Regions from separate parts of the Halomonas huangheensis genome, predicted to be linked through region 3. Evidence: predicted binding sites of a transcription regulator. Region 3 holds the regulator's gene; each other region holds the start of a gene.

Region 1 (3,115 bases), 1.6 Mb from region 3:
AATATCGATGACTTCGCCGACAAACTGCTGATGCACTCCCACCGAATGACCGCGCTCGTAGTTCTGGTACTCGTCGTGGATATGGCGACGATAGAAACCTTCGGTATAACCGCGGTTGGCGAGGTTTTCCAACTCATCCATCAGTTGCATGTCGAAAGGCCGCCCCGCGACCGCATCATCAATCGCACGACGGTAGACCTGCGCAGTACGCGCCACATAGTAGTGCGACTTGGTGCGCCCCTCGATCTTGAATGAGCTGACCCCCATCGTCGCAAGCCGCGGAACATGCTGCACTGCACGTAGGTCCCGCGAGTTCATGATGTAGGTACCGTGCTCATCCTCATGCACTGGCATCAACTCACCGGGACGCGTACGATCCTCGATCAGTGCTGCCAGCGTCTGCTGGCCCTCGCGGCCTCCCACCGTGGGAATACTGTCCCCCGGTGTCCAGCCCCCGGAGACATCAGCGCCGGCAGAGGCAATCAGCTCACCCGAGGCATCGCTTTTTGCAGCATGTACGTCGTATTGCCAACGACAGGCATTGGTGCAGGTGCCCTGGTTGGGGTCGCGGTGGTTGAAGTAGCCGGACAACAGACAGCGCCCGGAATAGGCAATGCACAGCGCACCGTGGACAAAGGTCTCGATCTCGAGATCCGGGCATTGTTCGCGGAACTCAGCTATCTCTTCCAGCGACAGCTCCCGCGACAGAATGATGCGCTTGATACCCTGCTGTTGCCAGAAGCGCGCGGCCGCGTAGTTGACAACGTTGGCCTGTACCGACAGGTGGATAACCTGCTCCGGCCAGCGTTCGCGCACCATCATGATCAAGCCGGGGTCCGACATGATAAGCGCATCCGGTCCGGCCTCGATGACCGGTTCCATATCACGCAGATAGGTCTTCAGCTTGCTGTTGTGAGGAGCGATATTGGAGGCAATGTAGAAGTGCTTGCCTCGCTCGTGCGCATAGGCAATCCCGCGATGCAGGTTATCGACGCGGAAATCGTTGTTGCGTACGCGCAGCGAATAACGTGGCTGACCGGCATATACCGCATCTGCGCCGTAGGCAAACGCATAAGTCATGTTCTTGAAAGTACCAGCGGGAGACAGTAGCTCGGGAGCTTGCATGGAAAAATACCAGTTGTGACCAAGGCAACCGAGTATTCTTCCACGTTACAACTGTAATGATATTGACCTGCCTCACAGCCACACCCTACATTTCCACGACTGGTCAGCAGCACCCCAATTAGGTACCCTTGCGCAGCCGGACCGGACCCCGGCAGGCCAGATGCTTTCACCATGGAGCTTCTGGACCCCCAAATTCTCCGAATTCGAGTACTCTCATGACTGATTCCAGTAACGCCACCGTTGTCGTCTACTCCGGTGGCATGGACTCCTACACTGTCCTGCATCGCGTACTGCGCGAAACCCGCAATGTCCACGCGCTCTCCTTCCATTATGGCCAACGCCACTCCAGGGAGCTCGATGTCGCCCGCCGCGTCTGCGAAGAGCTGAGGGTCGCGCACCAGGTGGTCGATATCACCGCCATTCATGGCCTGATCGACAACTCTGCGTTGACTGATGACTCACGACCGATGCCCGATGACGACTACGCGGAGGACAACCTGACTGCCACGGTAGTCCCCAACCGCAATATGATCCTGCTGTCGCTGGCAATCGCCAAGGCGGTCAATGTCGGCGCTGGCCGCGTGGCCTACGGTGCGCATGGTGGTGACCATGTACTCTACCCTGACTGCCGGCCCGCCTTCGTCGAGGCGATGAACGACGTCGCAGCAATTGCCAACTTCTCGCCGGTCGAGATCCATGCACCCTACCTGAACGCCAATAAGGAACAGATCCTTGCCGACGGTCTGGCCATGGGTCTCGATTACGCCAACACCTGGACCTGCTATGTCGGCGAGGAACTGGCCTGTGGCCGCTGTGGCAGTTGTCGCGAACGCCTCGCCGCCTTTGCCGCCCACGGGATCAAGGATCCACTGAACTACGCGGATACCTCCCATGTATAGCGTCAAGGAAGCCTTCTATACCCTGCAGGGAGAAGGCATACAGGCGGGGCGTGCCAGCGTGTTCTGTCGCTTCAGCGGCTGCAATCTATGGTCCGGACGCGAGCAGGACCGTGAGCGTGCCCAGTGTCGCTTCTGCGATACCGATTTCGTCGGCACCGATGGCCAGGGCGGTGGTCGCTTTTCCGACGCCGCCAGCCTGGCTGACCATATCGTCGAACTATGGCCGTTTCCTGTGGGAGCATCAGGCTCGGTGCCCTATGTGGTGTTTACCGGTGGTGAGCCGCTGCTGCAATTGGACGCAGCCTTGATCGATGCCATGCACCAGCGGGGCTTTGAAGTAGCGGTCGAAACCAATGGCACCTTGCCAGCGCCACCCGGCATCGATTGGATCTGCGTCAGCCCCAAGGGCGATGCACCTCTGGCCCAGACATATGGCAATGAACTCAAGCTGGTCTATCCCCAGCGAGACCTGGCACCCGCACGCTTTTCCGGACTCGAGTTTGACCACTTCCTGTTGCAGCCCATGGATATCAGTCACGTGCCTGAGCACCACATTCCAACCACGGAGAGTCCGATGCAGGCAACTCTGGAATACTGTCTGTCCAATCCTCTCTGGCGATTTTCGCTGCAGACTCACAAGATCGCGGGGATCGCATGATGTCACTATTTGTCAATCAACTGACTCACCTTGATGTATCGCTGTGGTGCCCGGACAAGGGGCTGGTCGGCGCGAGCTGGCACCTTGATGCCGAACTGTTCGGTGAGCTTGGTGAGGACGGCATGCTGTTCGACTTCGGCGAGGTAAAACCCTGGATCAAATCGCGCATCGACGCGGGGGCCGACCACACGCTGCTGGTGCCGGGCAAGGCACCAGGCGTCGATATCAGCGACTGCCCCGAAGGCATGCGTATCCGTATGAAAACGCCTTATCCCATGGAAGTGCGCGGTCCTCGCCAGGCATTCACCATCCTGCCCTGCACGCGCATTGATACGGACAACCTGGCCGAGCACCTGACCCAGAGCCTTGGTCGCCGTTTTCCGGAACGTGTCGAGCGTATCGTTCTGCGTTTACGTGAAGAAGTCATTGATGG
Region 2 (3,115 bases), 940 kb from region 3:
CTTTGCCAGATGCCGATCACATCGTTGAGCATGCCGAAGGTCAAGGGCAGGAAGAAGCCACCAAGACCGCCGACCATGCCGACCATGCCGCCAACGATACCGACATTCTTCGGATAGTAGACCGGGATATGCTTGAACACTGCGGCCTTGCCCAGTGACATGAAGAAGCCCAGTACCATGGTCAGCACAATGAAGCCGGCCAGCGGTATGGTGAAGGAGAAGGACACTGGGCCATGCACGCCCTGGACGATGTAGTCGGTGGGCGGGTAGCTGAGCAGGAAGCAACACAGCGCCGAGACGATGAAGGTCCAGTACATCACCCGGCGCGCGCCATAGCGGTCGGACATCCAGCCGCCGAGAATGCGGAACAGTGACGCCGGGATGGTGTAGAGCGCAGCGACAAACCCGGCCTCGGCGAGACTCAGCCCGTAAACCTCGATCAGAAAGTGGGGCAGCCATAGTGCAAGGGCTACAAAGGCGCCGAAGACGAAAAAGTAGTAAAGCGAGAATCGCCACACTCGAATGTCGGCCAGCGGGGCCATCTGCTCGGCGAAGGAGACGCTGGTCGCGTTGCGTTGATCCGCTAGCGGATCGTCCTTGGCAAGGATCAGGAACAAAACGCCGGTAATCGCGAGGATGGTGGCATAGGCCAGGGCAGTGCCCTGCCAGCCCATTGCCATCAGCAGGAAGGGGGCTCCGAAGTTGGTGACCGCTGCGCCGACATTACCGGCACCGAAGATGCCTAATGCCGTACCCTGATGCTCCTTGTCGAACCAGGCCGAGGTGTAGGCGACTCCGACAATGAACGAGCCACCGGCGAGGCCGACTCCCAGGGCGCCGACCAGCAGCATCGGGTAGCTGTTGGCGAAAGTCAGCAGGTAGACACAGGCGGCGGTGCACAGCATCAGCAGACTGAACACCCAGCGACCGCCGAAGCGGTCAGTGAGGACGCCGAGGAAAAGGCGGGAAATGGAGCCGGTCAGAACTGGAGTGGCCATCAGCAGGCCGAGCTGGGTATCCGAGAGGGCAAAATCATCCTTGATCTCGATGCCGAGTATGGAAAACAACGTCCAGACGGCAAAGCACAAGGTAAAGGACAGTGTAGAAATTCCTAGTGCTCTTTGTTGCTGAGTTCGAGGAACTGGTGCTGACATAGCCATGGGCCTTCCTTAATTGGAAAGTGTGAGGACTCCAACCTGATTTTTCCGGGGTGCAGCTATGAGGAACTTGATGGTGATCAATACCCTCGGAATTAGTTCGTGTCTTGAATATCAGATAGCTCACTGGAGGTATCTGTAGCCAAGGCTTGATGTCGAATCATAGGGGGGTTGTGGGTAGGGTTTAAGATGTACTGAAGGGAGTTGTTGGATTCCATGACGTAAATCAATAAATGGATGTTGGTAGCTCGAAGCCCACATTCCCCGTTCCTGGGGGTGATCTGATCAACTCAGAGCATCCCGCTGGTGTAGGGACGCATCAGGCATTTTCGATGCTTGTATACGACAGCGTTGTTCAGCCCTGACGAGGTAAATCGTCGCCGGCCTCAAAGATGAAAGCTCAATGAATGATGATTATCTGGTGGGAAAAGTCGAAGTTTTCATCAATCGATATGCTTGACTTTTTAGAGATAAGATTTATGGAAAAAGGTGGTTATTTTCGAGGATCTTCAGGGAAAAGGTCGCAGTTGTTATGATGATAATACTGGTGGTTTTCACTACAGATTGTTGCTATAGGTGGGGGTAGACGAGCGACGAGTCGCTCGAACTGGTAAGTCATCAGCGATAAGCTTCGAGTAACAAGAAAACGCACAAAAAACCCCGAAGACGTGGAGTCTCGGGGTTTAATGCTTACAGCTTACATACAGCTTACAGCTGCTTCGCTTGTTCAGGCCTTGCCGTTGACGGTGGCCACAGCCTTGGCAATATATTCCAGATTTTCGCTGGAGAAGCCGGCAACGTTTGCACGTCCAGAACGCACCATATAGATGCCGAATTCATCACGCAGGCGGTCGACCTGTTCCGGCGTCAGGCCAGTGTAGGAGAACATGCCGCGTTGCTCGGCAACATGGGCGTATTTCTCATCGAGGCCATAGGGCTTGAGGGCATCAACGAAGTCGCGACGCAGGGTGTTGATGCGGTCGCGCATTTCGGTGAGCTCTTCGCGCCAGACCTTCTCCAGCTCAGGCGAGTGCAGGATCTCGCTGACGATGGAGCCGCCATGAGCCGGCGGGTTGGAGTAGTTCTCACGGGCGACGATGGCGATCTGAGAACGAACGTTTTCCATCTCCTCGTTGTTCTTCGCCACTACGATCAGCGCACCAGTACGCTCGTTGTAGATACCGAAGTTCTTCGAGCAGGAGCTGGTGACCAGCACATTGTCGAGGTTTTCAGCCAGCAGGCGGACGGCGTAGGCGTCTTCGTCGAGGCCTTCGGCGAAGCCCTGATAGGCAAAGTCGACCAGCGGCAGCAGATCACGTTCCTGAAGCACCTTGAGGACTTCCTGCCATTGCTGCTGGTTGAGGTCGAAGCCGGTCGGGTTGTGGCAGCAAGCGTGCAGTACAACCACGTCACCCTGAGGAATCTGTTTGAGGGCGCTCAGCATGCCATCGAAGTCGAGGCGATTGTCGGCGTCGACATAGGGATACTTGTGCAGCTCGATACCGGCGGCAGTGAAGATGCCGTGATGGTTCGGCCAGGTCGGGTCGCTGACCCAGATACCCTTGCCGGGCAGCTGGTGGGCCACGAAGTCGGCGGCCAGGCGCAGTGCGCCAGTACCACCAGGAGACTGCGTGACACTTGCCCGACCGGCCTCGAGAACAGGAGAACCCTCGCCAAGGACCATCGGCAGCACGACTTCGCCGTAGCTTGGCGCGCCATGAGAGCCAATGTAGGTCTTGGTGGTCTCATTCTTGAGCAGCAGGGCTTCGGCCTCCTTGACCGCACGCATCACCGGAGTGGTGCCCTTTGCATCGCGGTAGACGCCGACGCCTAGATCGACCTTCTGGGGGTTGGTGTCCTTCTTGAAGGCTTCGATGAGCCCGAGGATCGCATCCCCGGGGACCCGCTCAATCTTCTCGAACATTTTACTTGGCTACCTCGTCAGTACTGGCTACCTC
Region 3 (3,115 bases):
CCAGAAACAGCCCGGTTTTCCCGAGCATGTGCTGCCGGAGTACCTTGAGGGTATTGGTGTCGATTACCATATTCTCGAGAAGGACACCTATTCGGTAGTCAAGGAGAAGACCCCCGAGGGCAAGACGACCTGTGCGCTATGCTCACGGCTGCGGCGTGGCTCTCTGTACGGTTTTGCCGAGGAGATCGGGGCAACCAAGATCGCGCTGGGCCATCACCGCGAAGACATTCTCGAGACGCTATTTCTCAACATGTTCTTTGGTGGCAGCCTGAAGTCCATGCCACCCAAACTGCTTTCCGATGATGGCAAGAACATTGTGATCCGGCCCTTGGCCTATTGTCGTGAGGCAGATATCGCCGCATACGCCGAACAAATGGGCTTTCCAATCATTCCCTGTAATCTGTGTGGTTCGCAGCCCAACCTGCAGCGTCAGGTGGTCAAGGAAATGCTGGCTGAATGGGAGTCCAAGCACCCTGGCCGTCTCGAGAGCATGTTCAAGGCGGTGACCAATGTGGCGCCATCACAACTGGCGGATCGCAACCTGTTTGACTTCGAAGGCCTCGAGGGCGAGCAGGCGCGTAGGCAACGTAATCGCATCGATGTAGTTGACGCAGGCTGAGCCTCGTCAACATCAGCGGGGTCATCACGGCATTACATTCGAACGCCATCGGCAGCGCATCCAGCAGTGTTCCCGATGGCGTTCTTGTTCATGACAGCCTTGAGCGATTGAAACAGCCCTGAGCGATTGAAACAGCCCTGAGCGATTGAAACAGCCCTGAGCGATTGAAACAGCCCTGAGCGATTAACAGCCCCGAGCGGTCGAGTCAGTCGGCCGTGGTTTCGGTGTCGGCGAGGTTGGTCAAGGCACCCATGTCGAGAATGTTGACTTCGCGACCGGAAACCGAGACCAGTTCCTGCTGTTGAAAGCGTCCCAGGATACGGCTGACGGTTTCCACCGCCAACCCCAGGTGGTTGCCGATGTCGGACCGCGACATCGATAGGCGGAAGCTGAACGGCGAGTAGCCACGGCGGCGGAAGCGGTCCGACAGGCCAAGGAAGAAGCAGGCCAGGCGTTGATCCGCGGTCTTGCGGGACAGCAACTGCAACATGCGATGGTCATGACGCAGTTCCTTGCTCATGGTACGGAACAACTGAGCACGCAGGTCTGGCAGGATCTGTGACAGGGCATCCAGCCGGTCGAAGGGGATCTCACAGACCGTGGTGGTTTCGAGTGCAACCACGCTACCTGAATAGAAACCATCATCGATCCCGTCGAGGCCGATCAATTCGCTGGGCAGGAAGAAGTTGGTCAGTTGGGCTTCGCCGCTGCCTTCGGTAATGATCTGTTTGAGGCTTCCGGAGCGAACCGCGTAGACACTGGTGAAGCGGTCTCCCTGATCGATCAGGCGGGTGCCTTTCTTGATCGGTGGGTGGCGCCGGATGATGGCGTCAAAACGCTCCATGTCTGCAGTATCAAGAGCGAGTGGCAGACACAGAGAACTGAGACTGCAGGATTCACATCGCGTTTCCTGCGGCATAGGGGGGCGTCGCTCCTGGGCCATGGCACACATTGGTAGCTCCTGTGAATCGGCGATCGGTGGAATACGCCGAAAATAAGCTTTTAATTACTTCAGCACCTTATAATCAATATTATACCCTGCCAATCAGGGGATAATCGTCGGTTACCTCTTTTGACGGTGAAATTACTGGATCACTACCTCAACTCTGTTGAGTCACTATCAACTGCCAGATCGCCAACGCGATGACCAGTAAGGCTGCCAACCACCGTGTTGCCCGTGAATTCAGCAGGCGCCGAATCTGGTCTGCGGCGACGCCGGTGACCAGTAGCGCCGGCAGGGTGCCGGTGCCAAACGCCAGCATCAGCATGGCGCCCTGACTGGGAGTGGCCGTTGCCAGACTCCAGCTCAGCATTGAGTAGACCAACCCGCAGGGCAGCCATCCCCAGAGGGCGCCCAACAGTATGGCCTGGTGTGGCCGTGTTACCGGCAGCAATGCGCGTCCGACTGGCTCCAGGTACCTCCAGTAGCGTTTCCCGAGTGCCTCGATGTGTCGCAGGCCCTTCCAGATATCGGCGATATACAGTGCCATCAAGCACAGCATCAGGCTCGACATCCACTGCAGGACGGTGCGCACGCCTGGCGCCAGACCGACCAGCGCACCAAGCCCTGCGACGATGGCCCCGGCCAACGCATAGCTGGTGATGCGCCCGGCATTGTAGCCCAGCAACAGGGCTGCCATGCGTGATGGGCGTCGCATGCTGGGCGGGACGGCAAAGGTAAGGGCGCTCATGATGCCTCCACACATGCCGACACAGTGAGCGCCGCCCAGGAGTCCGAAGACAAAGGCCGCAGCCAGTGGAGGGAGGTCGAGTCCCGTCGGGTTCATGGCTGGTCTCGCCGCTTGCTTGATGACGGTGGCTCCAGCAGGTCGGAGGAGCTGTGTTCATCCGACTGTCGGCGGCAAGTGTCATCGTCATCGAACAAGATGCGCCAGGCGGGTCCCTCGAGGTCCTCAAACTGATCGTGCTTGACGGCCCAGAAGAATGCCCAGACCGCCAGGCTCAATAGCATCAATGACAGCGGGATCAGCAGATAGAGAATATTCATCGGCTTGTGCCTGGCGTGTTCCGCGACTGCATTCTACGCCCTTGCCTTGCTCCGAGCCGTAGGGAATTTCCGATAACCAGTAACGAACTGGCTGACATGCCGATCACTGCCAGCCAGGGAGGTACCAGGCCCGCTATTGCCAACGGCAGGGCAATGACGTTGTAGAGTGTCGCCCAGCTCAGGTTCTGACGGATGATGCGTTGCGTTGTGCGAGCAACATCAATGGCTTCGGTGATGCCGCCGAGCTTTTCTCCAAGCAGCAGAATATCGGCGTGACTACGTGCGAGATCACTGGCGCCGGGCATGGCAATAGCCAGGTCGGCACCGGCCAGCACGGCAATGTCGTTGATGCCATCACCGACCATGGCTACACGTTGGTTCTGCTGCTGCAATGTGCGCACATGATCGAGTTTGTCCTGAGGTAGCGCCGCGCCTCGCCATTGGCAGACACCAAGCCGTCTCGCCATACTTGCCACACTGGATATGCG
Region 4 (3,115 bases), 1.2 Mb from region 3:
CATCTCGCTCAACTGATCCAGCGCGTCGGCGAAGTGCTCGGCGAAGTCGATACCATGACGCTGCTCGATGTCAGCGAAGCGAAACCCTTCATGGCACATCAGCGCAGCGATGACGTCTGCACGCAAACGGTCCTCGGCAGTCAGACAATAGCCGCGCAGGACCGGGATCCGCCCGGCGTCGAGACACGCCATGTACTCACTCGTCGTCTTGACGTTCTGGCTGTAGGCATTGCCGACACGGCCGATGGAAGTGATGCCGAGACCGATCATGTCGCACTCGCCCTGAGTCGAATAGCCCTGGAAATTGCGCTGCAACGAGCCATCGCGTCGCGCGAGGCTGAGCTCATCCTCGGGCAGCGCGAAGTGATCCATACCGATGTAGACGTACCCCGCTGCCGTCAATCGCTCGATGGTCAGCTCGAGCAGCTCCAGTTTGCGTGACGGCGGTGGCATGTCCGCGTCACGAATCAGACGCTGCGCCTTGAACAGATGTGGCAGGTGCGCATAGCTGTACGCGGCAATGCGGTCAGGACGAATGGCGATGACCTGTTCCAGGGTTCTGGCAAAGCTGTCGCGAGTCTGTAGCGGCAGGCCATAGATCAGATCCATCGACACCGAGGCGAAACCAGCCTCCCGCGCAGCATCGATCAGCGCCCTCACCTCGGCTTCGCTCTGCACGCGATTGACCGCCTGCTGCACCGCCGGATCGAAGTCCTGCACGCCAAGGCTCAGGCGATTGAACCCCAGGTTCCGCAACGCGAAGACCTGCTCCGGCGTCACCGTACGCGGGTCCACCTCAAGGGAGAACTCACGCTCATGCTCCGCAGCGAAGTGAAAATGCCGATTCAGGCACTCCAGCAACTCGGCAAGCTGATCGGGAGACAGGAAGGTAGGCGTGCCGCCGCCGAGATGCAGCTGCGTCATTACTCGGGAAGGATCGAAAAGCTCAGCCTGCAGGGCAATCTCACGCTTGAGATATCCCAGATACTGCGTCGCACGCTGACGGTTGTGGGTGATGATCTTCGAGCAGGCGCAGTAATAGCACAGGCTCTCGCAGAACGGCACATGGACATACACCGACAACGGGCCTGGCTGGTCGCTGGCCGCCACCGCCGCGTGGTAGGCGGATGTGTCGAATGCCTCATGGAAATGAGGCGCAGTGGGATAAGAGGTGTAGCGCGGTCCGGGGCGGTCGTACTTTTCAACCAGACAGCGCTCGAACGGCAGAATATCAGCAGACATCGCATCGATCCTCGGCAAGGACGGCACAGGCACCTCCATTTGGGGTCGCGCCTGACACTATTGTCGCATGCAGCTCTAACTCGTCGATGCCTAATCAACCAGAATATGATCTACATCAATTCACAAACCCGCTATTTCAGGGCATCTTTACTCAAGAAGTATTCAGCATACCATTTGCTTTATCCATGCACAGAGTGCTTCAAGAAATATTGCATGTCATGGCAGTAAAGCACACAGCAATACCCAGCAATCAAACTGCATTGATACTGTTCGAACACAACAAGGTTCAGCTACCTATCGCAGGGAAAAAGAATGAATATGACATAAAAAACAAGAACCATATATCTGGAGAAAAAACACCATACCGATTTATCACGTCCTGAAAAACTACTGCAAAATCATGTCACTTAACCCATGCCACCATAACCCTAAAGCAAGCTACATCAGGCTTTGTCTTTCGCACTGATAATAGAACAAGAATCTTCTTTGACTCTTATCTTTTATTCAACAAGCCGCGCTGCCGGTATCGAGATTCCAGCCATGCACCTTACTCGCTTTACTGATTATTCACTTCGTGTGCTGATGTACCTTGCCGAGCCCAGCAATGAACGTACCACCATTGCCGAAATCGCCACACGCTTCAGCGTCTCGCGCAATCATCTGATGAAAGTCGTTCAGGAACTCAGCCATCTCGGCTATATCACCACGATTCGTGGCAAGAACGGCGGGCTGTCGCTGAAGATGGCACCGGATACGATACATATCGGCCAGCTGGTACAGGCGACTGAACACAGCTTTGCGCTGACAGAGTGTGATGGCGATGACGATGCCTGCTACATCGCCTCTGTCTGCCGTTTCAAGCACATTGCCAACGAAGGCGTGACTGCCTTTATCGCAGTGCTCGACCGTTATACGCTCCAGGATCTATTGGTGCCGGAATGCCGCTCACGCCTTCGGGAACTCAAGTTGATCGACTCGGTGGAAAGCTGTCTGTAACACCCGATACTTGGCTGGCGAGGGGCAATAGCAGGAAAGGCGGAAACAGAGAGGCGACAGTCGCGAGGCAGCATGCTAGCCTCGCCTCACCCCCAACGACAGGAGTCATCATGCCTGGTTCTGCTACCCCGGGATACCGCTGGAAAACGATTCTGGTCGTGCTGTTGTTGATCACCGGAGTCGGCGGCGCTCAGGCCGTGGACTTCAATACCACACAGCAACAGCAGCACCAGATGTGGCAATCGCTGGTCGTCCAGTTGGGCAGTGAGAATCACGTGCGTGCCATCGAGAGCAGCAGCTATAGCGATGCGATGCTCAGCATCAATACCACCCCAGGGCGCTGCCTGAGCCCATGGCTCGAAATGCGTTCCGATCTCGGAGAAAACCAATCACTCGATGATCGAGTCAATGATGTCCCGGCCGATGTGCTGGTCGGCGACCACTACACCCTGACCGGTCGCGCGGAACTCCTTACCGAGCGTGGCGATAATGGGCTTTATGTGCGCTTCTACGACCTGGATATGCCAACACTTCTGCAGCAGATGCGCGAAGGCGACGAACTGCACCTGCGTATCCGCATGACGGAAGATGTCGAGGATTACTGGTTCATGACCTTCAGTCTTGCAGGAGCGGAAGATGCGCTGTCACGCATGAATCAACTCTGCTTCAGCCTCGGTTAGCGGCAACGTCTTCCTGCCCACCGTCCGTTGTCGACCCAGCGTTCGCTGCAGACCCAGCGTTCGTTGTAGAGTAGTGCTGCGCCTCGGCAAGCCAAAGGCGCTCGAATTCGTCACTGTTCAACGGATGCGAAAACAGATAGCCCTGGGCAAGATGGCAGCCCATCGACTTGAGCGCTTTCGCCTGGCCCGGGGTTTCC

The links. Region 3 encodes FNR, which switches genes on or off when oxygen is low (the NO sensors DNR and NnrR bind a similar motif). Its sites were predicted from a motif close to TTGATNTANATCAA; they were not measured.
Region 1: a site for FNR is predicted at 1,188-1,201, ahead of trhP (prephenate-dependent tRNA uridine(34) hydroxylase TrhP). Genes of this name have one in related genera too.
Region 2: a site for FNR is predicted at 1,374-1,387, ahead of AR456_RS08335 (nitrate/nitrite transporter). Genes of this name have one in related genera too.
Region 4: a site for FNR is predicted at 1,348-1,361, ahead of hemN (oxygen-independent coproporphyrinogen III oxidase). Genes of this name have one in related genera too.

What each region holds. Positions count from the first base shown of each region.
Region 1 is NZ_CP013106.1:2,479,626-2,482,740, forward strand. It holds gene trhP (prephenate-dependent tRNA uridine(34) hydroxylase TrhP) at 1-1,125, opposite strand, end outside; gene queC (7-cyano-7-deazaguanine synthase QueC) at 1,341-2,024, shown strand; gene queE (7-carboxy-7-deazaguanine synthase) at 2,017-2,682, shown strand; gene AR456_RS11010 (6-pyruvoyl trahydropterin synthase family protein) at 2,682-3,115, shown strand, end outside.
Region 2 is NZ_CP013106.1:1,857,836-1,860,950, forward strand. It holds gene AR456_RS08335 (nitrate/nitrite transporter) at 1-1,160, opposite strand, end outside; gene AR456_RS08340 (amino acid aminotransferase) at 1,885-3,081, opposite strand; gene AR456_RS08345 (4a-hydroxytetrahydrobiopterin dehydratase) at 3,083-3,115, opposite strand, start outside.
Region 3 is NZ_CP013106.1:919,795-922,909, forward strand. It holds gene ttcA (tRNA 2-thiocytidine(32) synthetase TtcA) at 1-619, shown strand, start outside; gene fnr (fumarate/nitrate reduction transcriptional regulator Fnr) at 825-1,562, opposite strand; gene AR456_RS04160 (sulfite exporter TauE/SafE family protein) at 1,720-2,406, opposite strand; gene ccoS (cbb3-type cytochrome oxidase assembly protein CcoS) at 2,403-2,627, opposite strand; gene AR456_RS04170 (heavy metal translocating P-type ATPase) at 2,624-3,115, opposite strand, start outside.
Region 4 is NZ_CP013106.1:4,518,072-4,521,186, forward strand. It holds gene hemN (oxygen-independent coproporphyrinogen III oxidase) at 1-1,242, opposite strand, end outside; gene AR456_RS19600 (Rrf2 family transcriptional regulator) at 1,783-2,238, shown strand; gene AR456_RS19605 (hypothetical protein) at 2,349-2,918, shown strand; gene AR456_RS19610 (putative bifunctional diguanylate cyclase/phosphodiesterase) at 2,905-3,115, opposite strand, start outside.